2 linked regions of the Hydrogenophaga sp. SL48 genome follow. The protein of the gene in region 1 interacts with the protein of each later gene in a pairwise test. Links are inferred from orthologs where the notes say so. Each region holds a gene or a part of one and is shown on either strand. Other genes may lie near its edges.

Region 1 (8,278 bases):
CGACATGAACCGCGGCGACATGCAGTGCGGCTGGGACACCGACCAGTTCCCCAACAACATCCCCGAGACCGCACTGGTGATGTACCTGATCCTGCAAGGCGGCGGCTTCACCACCGGCGGCCTGAACTTCGACTCCAAAGTGCGCCGCCAGTCCATCGATCCACAAGACATGTTCCACGGCCACATCGGCGGCATGGACGTGTCGGCCCGCGCCCTGCTGATCGCCGAGAAGATGATCCTCGACGGGCGCCTGGACGCGCAGGTCGATGCCCGCTACGCCGGCTGGCGCGCGCCGTTCGGGCAGCAGATTTTGAGTGGGCAGATGGGGCTCGATCAACTCGCTGCGCAGGTGTTGACACGCAATCAGGACACGGCACCCGTGTCGGGTCGCCAGGAGCAGCTTGAGAACCTGCTGAACAGCTACCTCTGACCCCAGGTCACTGTGCCGTGGCCGACCCCCTGACCCGTCTCGATTGGATTGTTTTGTGATTTCACGCCGTCAATGTCTTGTGTCTGCCATGGCGGTCGGGTGGTTGGGCCACACAACGGTGCGTGCCCAAAGCCAGGTCGATGTGGGCCTCGCCATGCCCACGCTCGCGCTGCAGCGCTGGGTGATCGATGGCCTGGCGCTGGTGCGTTCGTTCAATGGCATGCGCCTGGTCTCCGACCTGCAGTTTGCGAACAACGACGTGCCCACCCAGATCGCCCAGATCGACAACATGCTGGGGAAGGGGACGAAGGTGTTGATCGTGGCGCCCATCGATGGGCCTGCCCTGGCGCCCATCCTGAAGAAGGCAGCGGACCTGAAGGTCAGGGTGATTTCCTATGACCGCCTGATCCGCGATTCGCCCCATGTGGACTACTACGCGACCTTCGACAATTTCGCGGTGGGTGTTCTGCAGGGCACCGAGATCGTCCGTCGTCTCAAGTTGCCCGAGGCCAAAGGGCCTTTCAACATCGAGCTGTTCGGTGGGTCGCCCGACGACAACAACGCCTTCTTTTTCTACAACGGCGCCATGTCGGTGCTCAAACCCTATCTCGACAGCGGGCAGCTCACGGTCGGGTCTGGGCAGATGGGCATGGACGCGGTGTCGACACAGGCTTGGAGCGGCGTCACCGCCCGTTTCCGGTTTGAGAAGATGTTGGAGAAGACCTACGCCAAACAGAGACTCCATGCGGTGCTCTCGCCCAACGATGGCATTGCCATCGAGTTGCTGCAAGCGCTGAAGCTCAAGGGCTATGGCACGGGAGGGGGTCATCCCTGGCCGGTGGTGAGTGGGCAGGACGCCGATGTGCAATCGGTGCGCTCGATCATCCGCAACGAGCAGGCCTTCACCATCTTCAAAGACAACCGCGAACTGGCGCTGGCGGCAGCGTCCATGGCGCAGGCCATCCTGACCAACAAGGCGCCCCTGGTCAACGACGAAAAGACCTACAACAACGGCGTGAAGGCGATGTCATCCCTTCTGCTGAAGCCGGTGACGGTGGATGTCAACAACTGGCGCGAAACCTTGGTGACGTCTGGCTACTACAAGGACCACATGTTCCGTTGAGCCGCAGGGCCGCCAAACGAAGAACGTGAACCGATCACTGAATGGTGCCAATGAACATGAAACCGGTGGTGTGGGGGGTGTTGGGCACGGCCAAGATCGGCATCGAGCAGGTGATCCCGGCCATGCTGTCCAGTCCGCTGGTGGAACTGCGTGCCATCGCCTCGCGGTCGCTGCCGACGGCGCAGGCCGCCGCGCGGTCGGCGGGCATTGCGCGGGCCTATGGCAGCTACGAGGAGCTGCTCGCCGACCCAGCCATCGAGGCCGTTTACAACCCGCTGCCCAACCACCTGCACGTGCCGCTGACCCTTCAAGCCGCAGCGGCCGGCAAGCACGTGCTGTGCGAGAAACCGTTCGCCCTCAGCGCGGCCGAGGCCCAGACCGTGCAGATCGCCGCGTCGCGGGTGCACATCGAAGAGGCCTTCATGGTGCGCCACCACCCGCAGTGGCTGCGTGCCCGCGAGCTGGTGCGGGCCGGGCGCATCGGCACGCCGCGCGCGGTGCAGGTGTTCTTCTCGTACTTCAACGACGACGCGGCCAACATCCGCAACCAGGCCGCGATGGGCGGCGGCGCGCTGTACGACATCGGGTGTTACGCCATCCTGGCCGGGCGCTCCCTCTTCGAGGCCGAGCCGCGGCGCGCGGTCTCGCTGGTGGACCGCGACCCGGTGCTGGGGACCGACCGGCTGAGCAGCGCGCTGCTGGATTTCGGCGCCGGGCGGCAGCTGAGCTTCACGGTCTCCACCCAGAGCGTGCCGTTCCAGCGGGTGCAGGTGATCGGCACCACCGGCCGGATCGAGCTGTTCATTCCCTTCAACGCCGCCCGGAACGGGCAGATGCGGCTGGCGCTGGATGAGGGTGGCCCGCTGGACGGCAGCGGCGTCACCATCGAAACCCTGCCAGCGGCCGACCAGTACCGGCTGGAGGTGGAGGCGTTCTCGCGCCGCGTGCGCGAGGGGGCGTCGCCCGATGCGTCCCGGCTGGGTGACGCCGTGGCCCAGGCCCGCGTGATCGACGCCCTGTGGCAATCGGAGCGCAGCGGGCGCTGGGAGCCGGTGACCCGGGACTGACCTTCGACCCGGGGCGCCGGCTCATGGTCGCGTGCTAGCCTCCGGCGCATGCCCGAGCTGCTCGCACACGCCTCCTTCGTCCGCTTCTGGTGCGCCCGGGTGGCAGCGGTCGCCGGCACCCAGATGCTGATGCTGACCATCGGCTGGCACATGTACGAGCTGACCGCCAGCGCCTGGGACCTCGGGCTGGTGGGGCTGTTCCAGTTCGGTCCCGCGCTGGCGATGACGCTGCCCGCCGGCCACGCCGCCGACCGCCACCACCGCGCCCGCATCGTGGCGCTGTGCCTGTCCGCGCAGGCGGCGGTGGCGCTGCTGCTGGTGGCTGGCACGCTGGCGCACGCGGTGTCGCGCGAGTGGCTGCTGGCGCTGTCGGCGCTGCTGGGGGCGATCCGGCCGTTCCAGATGTCGGCCCAGCAGGCGCTGCTGCCGTCCCTGGTGCCGGCGGCGCTGCTGGCCCGCGCCACCGCGGTCACCTCCACCGGCACCCAGGCGGCCGTCATCGGCGGGCCGGCCCTCGGTGGGCTGATCTTTGCGGTGAACCTGAACGCGGTCTACATCGTCTGCACGCTGTTGTTCCTCGGTGCGGCGCTGGCCTGCCTGTGGGTGCGCTACGAGCGCCAGCCGGTGGCGCGCGAGCCGGTCAGCGCGTCGACGCTGCTGGCCGGTGTGCGCTACGTGTGGGGACATCCGGTGCTGCTGGGTGCGGTGTCGCTGGACCTGTTCGCGGTGCTGCTGGGCGGCGCCACCGCATTGCTGCCGATCTTTGCCAAGGAGATCCTGCACGTCGGACCCGAAGGGCTGGGTGTGTTGCGTTCGGCGCCAGCGGTCGGTGCGCTGGCGGCGGGGCTGGTGCTGTCGCACTGGGCGCTGGAGCGGCGCGTCGGGCGCAAGCTGCTGGTGGCGGTGGCCGTGTTCGGGCTGTGCATGGTGGTGTTCGGCCTGTCCACCTCGTTCTGGCTGTCGCTGCTGGCGCTGGCCGTGTCCGGCGCGGCCGACATGGTCAGCGTAGTGATCCGCCAGACCCTGATGCAGCTGGAAACGCCGGACGCCATGCGGGGCCGCGTGGCGGCGGTCAACACGCTCTTCATCGGCGCCAGCAACCAGCTCGGCGAGTTCGAGTCGGGCGTGACCGCCGCGGCGTTCGGGCCGGTGGGCTCGGTGGTGCTGGGCGGGCTGGGCACCATCGGCGTCAGTCTGGCCTGGTGGCGCCTGTTCCGCCCGCTGGCCGAGCGCGACTCGCTCGCGGGTCCTCCCACGCGCCTCTGAACCCCCGTCTGGCGAACCACAGGCCAGAAGACAACCACCCAGAAAAAAACCCCGCGAATCGCTTCGCGGGGCTTTTTCTTGGAGGTTGGTCAGCGTGCAGTGATGCATTCCGACGCAGCATGAGGCGCCAGGCCAAGGCGCAAGGGCGTAGACAGTGGCAGCGCCACGGCAAGCCCTTGCAACGCCGGCATGGCGTCTCAGGCAAGGAGCACTTACATGCCCATGCCGCCCATGTCGCCCATCCCACCCATGCCGCCACCCATGCCGCCGGCAGGTGCGTCATCCTTCGGGGATTCAGCAACCATGCACTCGGTCGTCAGCATCAGGCTGGACACCGAAGCGGCGTTCTGCAGCGCGGTGCGGGTCACCTTCGTCGGGTCCAGAATGCCCATTTCGATCATGTCGCCGTAGGTGTCGTTGGCGGCGTTGAAGCCGTAGTTGCCCTTGCCGGCCAGGATGGCGTTGACCACCACGCTCGGTTCGCCACCGGCGTTGGCCACGATTTCGCGCAGGGGCGCTTCAATCGCTTTCAACACCAGCTTGATGCCGGCGTCCTGGTCGGCGTTGTCACCCTTGATGACACCAGCGGCCTGACGGGCGCGCAGCAGGGCCACGCCACCACCGGCGACGATGCCTTCTTCCACCGCAGCGCGCGTGGCGTGCAGGGCGTCTTCCACGCGGGCCTTCTTTTCCTTCATCTCGACTTCGGTGGCAGCGCCGACCTTGATCACGGCCACACCGCCGGCCAGCTTGGCCACGCGCTCTTGCAGCTTCTCGCGGTCGTAGTCGCTGGTGGCTTCTTCGATCTGCACGCGCACTTGCTTGACGCGGGCTTCGATGTCAGCGGCAGCGCCGGCGCCGTCGATGATGGTGGTGTTTTCCTTGCCCACTTCGATGCGCTTGGCCTGGCCCAGATCGGCCAGGGTCACTTTTTCCAGCGTCATGCCGACTTCTTCGGCGATCACTTTGCCGCCGGTCAGGATGGCGATGTCTTCCAGCATGGCCTTGCGGCGGTCGCCGAAGCCAGGGGCCTTGACAGCCACGACCTTCAGGATGCCGCGGATGGTGTTGACCACCAGCGTCGCCAGGGCTTCGCCTTCGACGTCTTCGGCAATGATCAGCAGCGGACGGCCGGCCTTGGCGACCTGCTCCAGCGTGGGCAGCAGGTCACGGATGTTGGACACCTTCTTGTCGTACAGCAGCACGAAGGGGTTGTCCAGCAAGGCGGCTTGCTTTTCCGGGTTGTTGATGAAGTAGGGCGACAGGTAGCCGCGGTCGAACTGCATGCCTTCGACGACGTCGAGTTCGTTCTGCAGTGACTTGCCGTCTTCCACGGTGATCACGCCTTCTTTGCCCACTTTGTCCATGGCATTGGCGATGATGTCGCCGATGCTGGAGTCGGAGTTGGCGGAGATGGAGCCGACCTGGGCGATTTCCTTGCTGGTCGTGGTGGCCTTGGAGGCCTTCTTCAGCTCGGCGATCAGGGCTTCCACAGCCTTGTCGATGCCGCGCTTGAGGTCCATCGGGTTCATGCCGGCGGCCACGTACTTCATGCCTTCGCGCACGATGGCCTGGGCCAGCACGGTGGCGGTGGTGGTGCCGTCACCGGCGTTGTCGGAGGTCTTGGAAGCGACTTCCTTGACCATCTGGGCGCCCATGTTCTGGAGCTTGTCCTTGAGTTCGATTTCCTTGGCCACGGACACACCGTCCTTGGTCACGGTGGGGGCGCCGAACGAGCGCTCGAGCACCACGTTGCGGCCTTTCGGGCCCAGGGTCACTTTCACGGCGTTGGCGAGAATGTTCACGCCTTCAACCATACGGGCGCGGGCTTCGCCGCCGAAAATCACGTCTTTTGCTGCCATTTTTCAGGTTCCTTCAGTATTGGTTTGGGATGAGGGACGGAAGATTTACTTCTCGACGACCGCGAACAGGTCGTCTTCCTTCATGACCAGCAGTTCATTGCCGTCGACCTTGACGGTCTGGCCGCTGTACTTGCCAAACAGAACGCGGTCACCGACCTTGACGTTCATGGCCGACAGTTCGCCTTTGTCGTTTTTCTTGCCGGGACCGACGGCCAGGATTTCGCCCTGGTCGGGTTTTTCAGCGGCGGCGTCGGGGATGACGATGCCGGAAGCGGTCTTGGTTTCGCTGTCGATACGTTTGACGATCACGCGATCGGCGAGAGGACGAAGGTTCATTGCATCTCCTGAAATTGAACGAGGAAGGGATTGGGTCAGACGGTTTCAGCCATCCCGGGACGGGTGGGGCCGCTGATCGACTTGGCGTCAAGGTGTTAGCACTCAACGTCAGCGAGTGCTAATGATAAGGGCGACCTGTGTCGTTTTCAAGACGCAGGGGCTTCTTTTTCCCCTCCAGTCGGGGACGGATGTGGGTATTGGCCGGTCTATTTCGGGAAAACCCGTCCATGCCTGTGCGGCAAATCGGCTGTACACCGGCGCGCTGTGTGTCGATTTTTGACAAACGGTGACAATCGGTTCGGTCCTTGGGTCGGGCTCCACTGCCCGGTTGCAGGCCGAGAGGTCAGGGGGTTTGTGATCAACATCAATCTGTGAGGTGCCTGTGGCCCTTGTGCGTTCGCGTTCGTTTGTTGTGTGGTCGGCGGGCCTGTTGTCCGTCGCTTACCTGTTGGCCACCGCGTGGCGCGACCCGCCGCTCACGCTGGCGCTGGCCGGTGCCTCTGTGGTCATGTTCTGGGCCTGCGCCTGGTCGGCGCGGGCGCTGCTCGGCTTCCGGTCGGCGAGTGCTTTGGCCCTGCTGGCGCTGGGTCTGGGCTGGTTTGCCGAGCAGATGGGCTCGTCGCGCGGCTGGTTCTTCGGCCGCTATACCTACACCGATGTGCTGGGCATCCGCCTGGGCGACGTGCCCCTGGCGATCCCGCTGATGTGGTTCGCGCTGTGCCTGGTGGGCTATGTCATGGCCTGCCTGATGCTGTGGCGCGCGCCAGTGCACCCCGGCCCCAGCTTTCGCAGCGGGCTGCTCACCGCCTGGCTGGCGGCCATGGTGGTCACCGCCTTCGACCTCGGCGCCGACCCTTATTTCGTGTTCGTGCTCAAGGCCTGGATCATGCAGAAGACCGACGGCGGCTGGTTCGGCGAGACCCTGCAGGGCTTCGCGGGCTGGATGGTGGTCGGGCTGCTGATCATGTCGCTGTTCCAGGCGCTGGCCGCGCCCCGGCGCGCGCCCACGCTGTCGCGCAAGGTGGCGCTCGCGGCGCTGGTGCCCATTGGCATCTACGCCAGCGGGCTGGTGTTCCAGGTGCTGCTGGGTCACCCGATCGAGATCCGTGCCATCGCCTTCTTCGCCATGGGGCTGCCCACGCTGGTGGCGCTCGTGGCCTGGTGGCACTGGTCGCACCCCGAGCGCCACACATCCCCAAGCCGGACCGCCGATGTGCCGCTGGCGCCCTGGACCCTGGAAGCCGATCCGCTGGCGGACCGGGCGGTGGCGTCCCTGGTCGGTCCCTGGGTCGGCGACACGGGGGCCATGGGCCCGGGCGCGGCGCGCCTGGCCTCCGCCACCCGGCTCATGGCGGGCTGGCCCGCCAATGGCGATCTCGCCGGATGGGACGGCAGCGACACCTCGGCGGACCCGGCGGTGGTGGCCACCCTGCGCGCCTACCTGGACGAAGGCCGGCAACTGCCCGAGTGGGCCGACCGCGCCAAGGTGGAGCGGGCCGAGGCGATCTTCATGGCGCAGGGCCCCTTGTCGTGCACGCTGCTGTTTTGTTCCAGCCTGCCCGAGTGTTATGTGTTGCCCCACCTGGCCGAGGTGCTGCACATCGCGGGCCAGCTGGAGCAGCACACCGAGCACCGCATCCGCCAGACCGCGGCCATGGTGTTCCCCGTGATGATGAAGGGAGGCCTGATGGGCGCCGACGGCGCGGGCGTGGCCCAGGTGCTCAAGGTGCGCCTCATCCACGCCACCATCCGCCACCTGATCCTGCGCGGCGATCCGGAGCGGGTGCGGGGCCGGGTCGCGCCGCAGGCTGGCGATGCCGCCCCCACCGGCATGCACGCCGCGCTCATGGCGCACGGCTGGGACGTGGACCGGCAGGGCCTGCCCTGCAACCAGATCGAGCTGGCCTACACCCTGCTGACCTTCGGTTACTGCTTCCTCAAGGGCATGCGCACCCTGGGCCTCCGGCTGTCGCGCGCGGACGAAGAAGCCTGCCTGCACGCCTGGAACGTGATGGGCCATGTGCTGGGCGTGCGGCGCGAACTGATGGTCGACACCATGGACGAGGCCACCGTGCTGTTCGAGCGCATCCAGGCCAGCGCGGGAGCGCCCACCGGGCCCGTCGACCCGCGCCCGGCCCTCGGTCGGGCCCTGATGCAGACCATGGAGCGCACCATCGGCCTGCCGGTGCTGCGC
Region 2 (8,288 bases), 2.5 Mb from region 1 along the record:
ACATGGCCAAGAGCATGAAGTACTACTTCGACCTCTGGGGCCCGCTGGTCAAGAAGATCGGCTTCACCGCCGAGTCCTGATCGCGCCGTCGCACCTCCTTCCCTTGCACGAGGCATCCCCATGAAGCATCCGAATGCATCCGCACGCCTGGCCTTGGTCGCCGTGCCGGCCCTGGTCCTGAGCGCCTGCGCCCAGATGGGCCCGGCACCCGCCGGGGGCCCGGCCGGCGTCGCCCGCGGCGCCCCCCTGCAGCAGTGTGAAACCCTGGCGGCCAGCTTCCGGCACGACCAGACCGCCATCGACTCGGCGACCGTGGTGGCCGCCGGCACGCTGCGGCTCGGCGGGCACGAACACTCGCGCCCGCTGCCGCAGGGTGCCGCACCGGCGCAGCCCACCGGCGGCAACCCGGTGGCCGAGCACTGCCTTGTCAAGGGCGCGATGCACAAGCGCAAGGGCAGCGACGGGCGCGACTACGCCATCGGCTTCGAGATGCGCCTGCCCAAGGCCTGGAACGGCCGCTTCTACTACCAGGGCAACGGCGGGCTGGACGGCAACGTGCGCCCGGCCGAAGGGGCGCTGGGCGGCGGCCCGCTGACCGGTGCGCTGATGCAGGGCTTTGCCGTGATCAGCTCCGACGCCGGTCACTCGGGCCCGCAGACGCCCTACTTCGGTCTGGAACCCCAGTCGCGGCTGGACTACGGCCACCAGGCGGTGGCCAAGCTCACGCCCATGGCCAAGGCCCTGATCGCCACCGCCTACGGCAAAGGGCCGGACCGCTCCTACCTGGGCGGCTGCTCCAACGGCGGCCGCCACGCGATGGTCGAGGCCGCGCGCGGCCAGGCCTACGACGGCTACCTGATCGGTGCCCCCGGCTACCGCCTGCCCAACGCCGCGCTGGCCCAGCTCTGGGGTGCGCAGCAGTGGGCGCCGCTGGCCGTGGCCGGCGCCACCACCCAGCACCCGCTCAACCCGACCGCCAAGATACCGGACCTGAGCGGCGCCTTCACCAAGGCCGAGCGCCAGCTGGTGGCCGACGCCATCCTGGGCAAGTGCGACGCGCTGGACGGCGCGAAGGATGGCATGGTCCAGTCCACACAGGCCTGCCAGGCGGCGTTCAACCTCAAGACCGACGTGCCCACCTGCTCCGGCGAGCGCAACGGGCAGTGCCTCAGCGCGGCGCAGAAGGACGTGGTCGCCAGCGTGTTCGCCGGTGGCCGCACCGCTTCGGGCCAGGCGATCTACGCCGCCTTTCCCTACGACCCGGGACTGGCCGGCGACAACTGGGGCACCTGGAAGTTCGCCAACTCGGTCGCGCTCGATCCGCTGTCGGTCGGCACCGTGTTCAGCGTGCCGCCGGGCATGTTCGACCCGCTCAAGGTCGACATCTCGGCCCGCCTGCCCATGTTCAGCGCCACCAACGAGGTGTACCGCGAGTCGGGCATGTCGCTCATGACGCCGCCCGGCAATGACAACCCGGTCAACGTCGCGAAGCTCAAGGACCGGGGCGTGAAGATGGTGGTCTACCACGGCACGGCCGACGCGATCTTCTCCGCCGAAGACACGCGCCAGTGGATGCTGCGCCTGGACAAGGCCTCGGGTGGCCAGGCCGACAGCTTCGCGCGCTTCTTCCCCGTGCCCGGCATGGCGCACTGCAGCGGTGGCCCGTCCACCGACCAGTTCGATCTGCTGTCGCCGCTGGTGAAGTGGGTCGAGCATGGCCAGGCGCCGCAGGCCGTGGTGGCCACGGCGCGCGGCGCGGGCAGCCCCGGCGGCGACAACAGCGAGGTGCCGGCCAGCTGGGCGCCCCACCGCAGCCGCCCGCTGTGCGCCTACCCGACAGTCGCCACCTACAAGGGCAGCGGCAACATGGAAGACGCCGCGAACTTCAGCTGCCGCTGATCCCCACGCGTCCACCGAACGGAACTCCGCCATGTACTACGAACCGGGCAAGACCCCCCACGGCCTGCCGCACGACCCGTTCAAGTCCTGCGTGGTGCCGCGCCCCATCGGCTGGATCTCCACGGTGGACGCGCAGGGCCGCGACAACCTCGCGCCCTACAGCCAGTTCCAGAACGTGACCTTCGACCCGCCCATCGTCATGTTCAGCGCCAACCAGAGCACGCAGGGCGAGCGCAAGGACTCGGTGCGCAACGCCGAGCAGATGGGCCAGTTCGTCTGGAACATGGCGACGTATGCGCTGCGCGAGGCGGTCAACATCAGTGCCGAAGAGCTGCCGGCCGGCGTCGACGAGTTCGCACGCGCCGGGCTGGAGAAGCTGGACAGCCGCCTCGTGAAGCCCAAGCGCGTCAAGGGCTCGCCGATCCAGTTCGAGTGCGAGTACCTGAACACCGTGCGCTTCCCCGGCCGCCCGCCCATGGGCACGGTGGACGTGGTGTTCGGCCGCGTGGTCGGCATCCACATCGACGATCAATACATCGACGGCAACGGCATGGTCGATGTGCTCAAGATGCAGCCCATCGCACGCATGGGCTACTACGAATACACCACCGTGGACAACAAGTTCCAGATGGTCATCCCCGGCAACAGCAAGGCTTTGCTCGCCGGCCTCGAAGGCTCGCCCGACAAGACGCAGGCAGCCACCCGCGACCGCTGATCCACCCCACACGACCGCCATGAACGCCTACCAGCCCCAGCCCGCCGAACAACGTTTCATCCTGCAGGATGTGCTGCAGGCCCCGCAGCAGCTCGCCGCGCTGCCGGCCTACGCCGACTTCGATGGCGATCTGCTGGTGCAGGTGACCGACGAAGCGGGCAAGTTCGTGGGCGAGGTGATCGCCCCGCTCAACCGCGAGGGCGACGAAGTGGGCGCGTTGTGGAAAGCCGGATCGGTGACGATGCCGCCGGGTTTTCGCGACGCCTACCAAGCCTTCTGGCAGGCCGGCTGGCCCTCGCTCGCCTGCGCCACCGAGGACGGCGGCCAGGGCCTGCCCGCCGCGCTGGAGGCCATGCTGTACGAGAACCTGAGCGCCGCCAACCACGGCTGGACCATGGCACCCGGCCTGCTGCACGGCGCCTACGAATGCATCAAGCACCACGCATCGCCCGAGCTGAAGGCACGTTACCTGGAGAAGGTCGCCACCGGCGAATGGCTGGCCACCATGTGCCTGACCGAGCCGCACGCCGGATCGGACCTCGGCCTGTGCCGCACCAAAGCCGCTCCCCTGCCCGACGGGCGCTTTGCCCTCAGCGGCACCAAGATCTTCATCTCGGGCGGTGAACACGACCTGACCGACAACATCGTGCACCTGGCGCTCGCGCGCCTGCCCGACAGCCCGCCCGGCCCCAAGGGTCTGTCGCTGTTCCTGATCCCGAAGTTCTACGAAGACGGTTCCAGAAGCGCCGTCGTGTGTGAGCGCATCGAAGAAAAGATGGGCTTGCACGGCAGCCCCACCTGCGTGATGCGCTTCGACGAAGCGCCGGGCTGGATCGTGGGCGAGCCCGGCAAGGGCCTGAACGCGATGTTCGTGATGATGAACGCCGCGCGCCTGCACGTGGGCCTGCAGGGCATCGGCCTGCTCGACGCCGCTTGGCAGAAGGCCGACGCCTACTCGAAAGAACGCCGCCAGATGCGCGCGCCCGGCGGCTCGGCGAAGGCAATGCCCGTCGCCGGGCCGCCCCAAGACGGGCAAGCCCCCTCGGGGGGCAGCGCATTACACGCAGTGAAAAGCGTGGGGGCAGCCGGTCACGCAGATCTCATTGAACAACACCCCGCCATGCGCCGCATCCTCGACGCGCAGCGCGCCTGGATCGATGCCGGCCGGGTGGTCGCCTACCGCACGGCGCTGGAACTCGACATCCTCAAACACCACGCCGACGCCGCCCGCCGCGACCTCGCCAGCCGCTGGTGCACGCTGGTCACGCCGGTGCTCAAGTCGGCCTGGACCGACCAGGCCTTCCACGGCGCCAGCGCCTGCCTGCAGGTCTTCGGCGGCCACGGCTTCGTGCGCGAATGGGGCATCGAGCAGATCGTGCGCGATTCGCGCGTGGCCATGATCTACGAAGGCACGAACGAGATCCAGGCCATCGACCTGCTGCTGCGCAAAACCCTGCCCGACGGCGGTGCGGCCCTGCTGCAACTGCTCACCGACGTCGGCGCCGAGCTGGGCGACGATGTGCAGGCCCTGCGGGTCAAGACCGAGCTCAGCCGCTTCAGCAGCTTCCTGCGCGAGCGCCTGCTGCCGTGCGCCACCGCCAAAGACGCCCCAGCCGACCTGCCGCACTGGCTCGCCGACGACTTCCTGCGCGCCGTGGCCATGCTGCTCATGGCCTGGGCCTGGGCGCGCATCGGCGCCACGCCTGGCGCCGACACCGCCCGCTGGCAGACCGCACAGACCGGCTTCTGGCGCTGGGTCTGGCCCGAGTTCCAGATGCGGCTGGCGATGATGGAACACACGCTCGCCGGGTGACAACCCTCTGAAGCGCCGATCGCGATACCGTTATCCTTGGCAACCATGCCCGAAACGACCGTTGCCAACACCCTGCGCCGCCCGCGCGCTGCCCGCAAGACCGCCACCGGCCCGGCACCCAAGTCGTCCGCCGCCACCGACAGCGACGCCGGCATCGACACCAGTTACCTCGAGTCCCTGCTGGGCTACAACGCCCGGCGCGCGGCGCTGGCCGTGATCGGCGTGTTCCTGGAGCGCATGGCGCCGTTCGGTCTGCGCCCGGTGGACTTCTCGGTGCTCACGCTCATCGCCCACAACCCCGGCATCACCTCGCGCCAGCTCTGCGCCGCGCTGGACATCCTGCCGCCCAACCTGGTGGGCATGATCAAGAGCCTGGACAAGCGCGGGCTGATCGAGCGCCGGCCCCACCCCACCGACCGCCGCGCCCAGGGCCTGCACCTCTCGCCCGCCGGCAAGAAGCTGCAAAAGAGCGCCCAGGCCACCGCCACCCAGCTGGAGATCGACGTGGCGAGCCGCCTCACGGCGAAAGAGCTGGACACGCTCAAAGTCTTGCTGAGCCGGGTCTACCGGTCGTAAGGCCCTGCCCCGCCCCGGTGGGCGCAATCGGGGTAAATCCTGATCGTGGGCCTTTGCGCCACATTGCTGCACCGCACGCAGCTAGCAAACTGCTAGCAAGGGCCGGATGTCCGTATAGTGGACCTCAGCCACCCCGGCAGAGGGTGGCTGACAGGAGACACAGCATGGCATCCAAAGACAAGGCCGCGGTGATTCAGCTCTTTGACCTGCTGGAATCGCGCTTCGCGATGCGCGTGATCTGGGCCCTGAGCGACGGGCACCCACAGACCTTCCGCCTGCTGCAGGACAGCGTGGGTGGCGTCACCCCCAACACCCTCAACACCCGACTGAAAGAGCTGCGCGCCGCCCGGCTGGTCGACCACACGGGCGACGGCTACCGACTCACCCACCAGGGCGCCGACCTCGCGCGCCGCATGGGCGAGGTGCAACAGTTCGCCAGCAAGTGGGCACACCAGCAAGCCCGGGCGGCCATGGCCAGCGCGGCCGCCGCGCCATCCTCCGCAGCGCCCTGATCAGCGGCCGGGGCTGGCCACCACCACCTGACGCTGCTCGCCGAGGCCGCGCCCGCCGAGGGTCACCACGTCACCCGGTTTCAGGTACACCGGCGGCTTCATGCCCATGCCCACGCCCGGCGGTGTGCCGGTGGGGATCACGTCACCGGGCTGCAAGGCCATGAAACGGCTCAGGTAACTCACGATCTGCGCCACGCCAAAGATCATGGTGCGGGTGTTGCCGGTCTGGCGGCGCACGCCGTTCACGTCCAGCCACAGGTCCACGGCCTGCGGGTCACCCAGTTCGTCGGGCGTCACCAGCCAGGGGCCGATGGGGCAATGGGTGGGGTAGCTCTTGCCCTTGGTCCACTGGCCCTCGTATTCGATCTGGTACGCGCGCTCGGACACGTCGTTGACCAGGCAGAAACCGGCCACGTGGCTCAAGGCTTCGGCCTCGCTGACGTGGAACGCCCGCTCGCCGATCACGATGCCCAGCTCCACCTCCCAGTCCAGCTTGTCCGAGCCGGGCGCGAGCCACACGTCGTCGGTCGGGCCGCTGATGGCGCCGTTGTGCTTGTTGAACACGATGGGCTGGCCGGGCGCCTTCAGGCCGGCCTCGGCCGCGTGGTCGGCGTAGTTCAGGCCGATGCACACCACGTTGCCCACGGCGCCCACGCAGGCGCCCAGGCGGGTGTCGGCGGGCAGCAGGGGCAGCGACGCCGGGTCCAGTGCGGCGAGCCGGGACATAGAATCACGCCCCAGGGTGGCCGGGCCGATGTCCGCCACCACGCCCGACAGGTCGCGCAGCGCGCCGCTGGCGTCGATCAGACCGGGTTGTTCCGCGCCCTGTGGGCCGTGTCGAAAGAGTTTCATGGGCTTTGCCTGTGGAAAAACCCCGATTTTGACCCGAGGACGGCTTTTGGGCTGTCGCCACCCCTTGAACCCGGCCCGCGAGCCCCCAGTTACCGCGCACGGCCAGCTTCGGCCTTTGATTTCTCGACTTTTTTATCCGCCATGAGCCAACCACAACATCCCGCTGAAAGCCCCGAGAACCCCACTCCCTTGAGCCCGGAAGAGGCCCTGGCCGCTGCCGCAGTGGCCGAAGCCGACGCCCTGGCCTCCCTGACCAACGAAGTCACCGAACTCAAAGCGAAGAACGCCGACCTGGCCGACCAGTTCCTGCGCGCCAAGGCCGAGGCCGAAAACGCCCGCCGCCGCGCCGAAGACGAGATCAGCAAGGCCCGCAAGTTCGCGGTGGAAAGTTTTGCCGAAAGCCTGCTGCCCGTGACCGACAGCCTGGAAGCCGGCCTCGGCATCCAGGAAGCCACGCGCGAACAGCTGCGCGAAGGCTCCGAAGCCACGCTCAAGCAGCTCAAAAGCGCGCTGGAGCGCCACAAGGTGCTCGAAATCGCGCCCGCCGCTGGCGCGAAGTTCGACCCGCACCAGCACCAGGCCATCAGCATGGTGCCCGCCGAGCAGGAGGCCAACACCGTGGTGGCCGTGCTGCAAAAGGGCTACCTGATCGCCGACCGCGTGCTGCGCCCCGCGCTCGTCACCGTGGCAGCCCCCAGATAAAGGCATTTGTGTGGGCCGGGGCTTGAAAACCACCTGAGTTATCCACACATCTTCCACAAGGGATGCACACCGCATCCACACCCCTTTCAACATCTTTTTATTTGAACCGGAGCAGAGAACATGGGAAAAATCATCGGCATCGACCTGGGCACCACCAACTCTTGCGTGTCCATCATGGAAGGCAACACCACCAAGGTGATCGAGAACTCGGAAGGTGCGCGCACCACGCCGTCGATCGTGGCCTACCAGGAAGACGGTGAGGTGCTGGTCGGCGCGTCCGCCAAGCGCCAGGCCGTGACCAACCCCAAGAACACGCTCTACGCGATCAAGCGCCTGATCGGCCGCAAGTTCACCGAGAAAGAAGTCCAGAAGGACATCAACCTCATGCCTTACGCCATCGTGGCCGCCGACAACGGCGACGCCTGGGTGGAAGTGCGCGGCAAGCAGATCTCGGCCCAGCAGGTCAGCGCCGACATCCTGCGCAAGATGAAGAAGACCGCCGAGGACTACCTGGGTGAGCCCGTGACCGAGGCCGTGATCACGGTCCCTGCCTACTTCAACGACGCCCAGCGCCAGGCCACCAAGGACGCCGGCCGCATCGCCGGCCTCGACGTCAAGCGCATCATCAACGAGCCCACCGCCGCGGCCCTGGCCTTCGGCCTGGACAAGACCGAAAAGGGCGACCGCAAGATCGCCGTGTACGACCTCGGCGGCGGCACGTTCGACGTGTCCATCATCGAGATCGCCGACGTCGATGGCGAGAAGCAGTTCGAAGTGTTGTCCACCAACGGTGACACCTTCCTGGGCGGCGAAGACTTCGACCAGCGCATCATCGACTTCATCGTCACCGAGTTCAAGAAAGAACAAGGCGTCGACCTGACCAAGGATGTGCTGGCCCTGCAGCGCCTGAAGGAAGCCGCTGAAAAGGCCAAGATCGAGCTGTCCAGCTCGGCCGCGACCGACCTCAACCTGCCCTACATCACCGCCGACGCTTCGGGCCCCAAGCACCTGAACATCAAGCTCACGCGCGCCAAGCTCGAAGCCCTGGTGGAAGAGCTGATCGAACGCACCATCGCCCCTTGCCGCATGGCCATCAAGGACGCCGGCATTTCGGTCTCCGACATCCACGACGTGATCCTGGTTGGCGGCATGACCCGCATGCCCAAGGTGCAGGAGAAGGTGAAAGAGTTCTTCGGCAAGGAGCCGCGCAAGGACGTGA

Evidence for each region.
Region 2: the proteins of groL (region 1) and grpE interact in binary tests that used the Escherichia coli proteins (3 or more experiments, as listed by UniProt). The link is inferred for Hydrogenophaga sp. SL48 from one-to-one orthologs.

Annotation. Positions count from the first base shown.
Region 1 is NZ_CP063400.1:271,641-279,918, forward strand. The notes cover bases 3,424-6,317. They hold groL (chaperonin GroEL), read right to left. Parts: upstream 5,749-6,317; coding sequence 4,099-5,748; downstream 3,424-4,098. Other genes in these bases: IM738_RS01265 (MFS transporter), read left to right, coding at 3,424-3,886; IM738_RS01275 (co-chaperone GroES), read right to left, coding at 5,794-6,084. In the rest of the region: xylA (xylose isomerase), read left to right, coding at 1-430; IM738_RS01255 (sugar-binding protein), read left to right, coding at 549-1,553; IM738_RS01260 (Gfo/Idh/MocA family protein), read left to right, coding at 1,604-2,620; more of IM738_RS01265, read left to right, coding at 2,669-3,423; IM738_RS01280 (carotenoid biosynthesis protein), read left to right, coding at 6,461-8,278.
Region 2 is NZ_CP063400.1:2,729,038-2,737,325, forward strand. The notes cover bases 5,385-8,288. They hold grpE (nucleotide exchange factor GrpE), read left to right. Parts: upstream 5,385-6,508; coding sequence 6,509-7,069; downstream 7,070-8,288. Other genes in these bases: IM738_RS12910 (winged helix-turn-helix transcriptional regulator), read left to right, coding at 5,385-5,515; IM738_RS12915 (fumarylacetoacetate hydrolase family protein), read right to left, coding at 5,516-6,367; dnaK (molecular chaperone DnaK), read left to right, coding at 7,190-8,288. Also shown: IM738_RS12885 (Bug family tripartite tricarboxylate transporter substrate binding protein), read left to right, coding at 1-80; IM738_RS12890 (tannase/feruloyl esterase family alpha/beta hydrolase), read left to right, coding at 121-1,899; IM738_RS12895 (flavin reductase family protein), read left to right, coding at 1,931-2,614; IM738_RS12900 (acyl-CoA dehydrogenase family protein), read left to right, coding at 2,634-4,427; IM738_RS12905 (MarR family winged helix-turn-helix transcriptional regulator), read left to right, coding at 4,473-5,003; more of IM738_RS12910, read left to right, coding at 5,168-5,384. UniProt on the Escherichia coli protein: Participates actively in the response to hyperosmotic and heat shock by preventing the aggregation of stress-denatured proteins, in association with DnaK and GrpE. It is the nucleotide exchange factor for DnaK and may function as a thermosensor.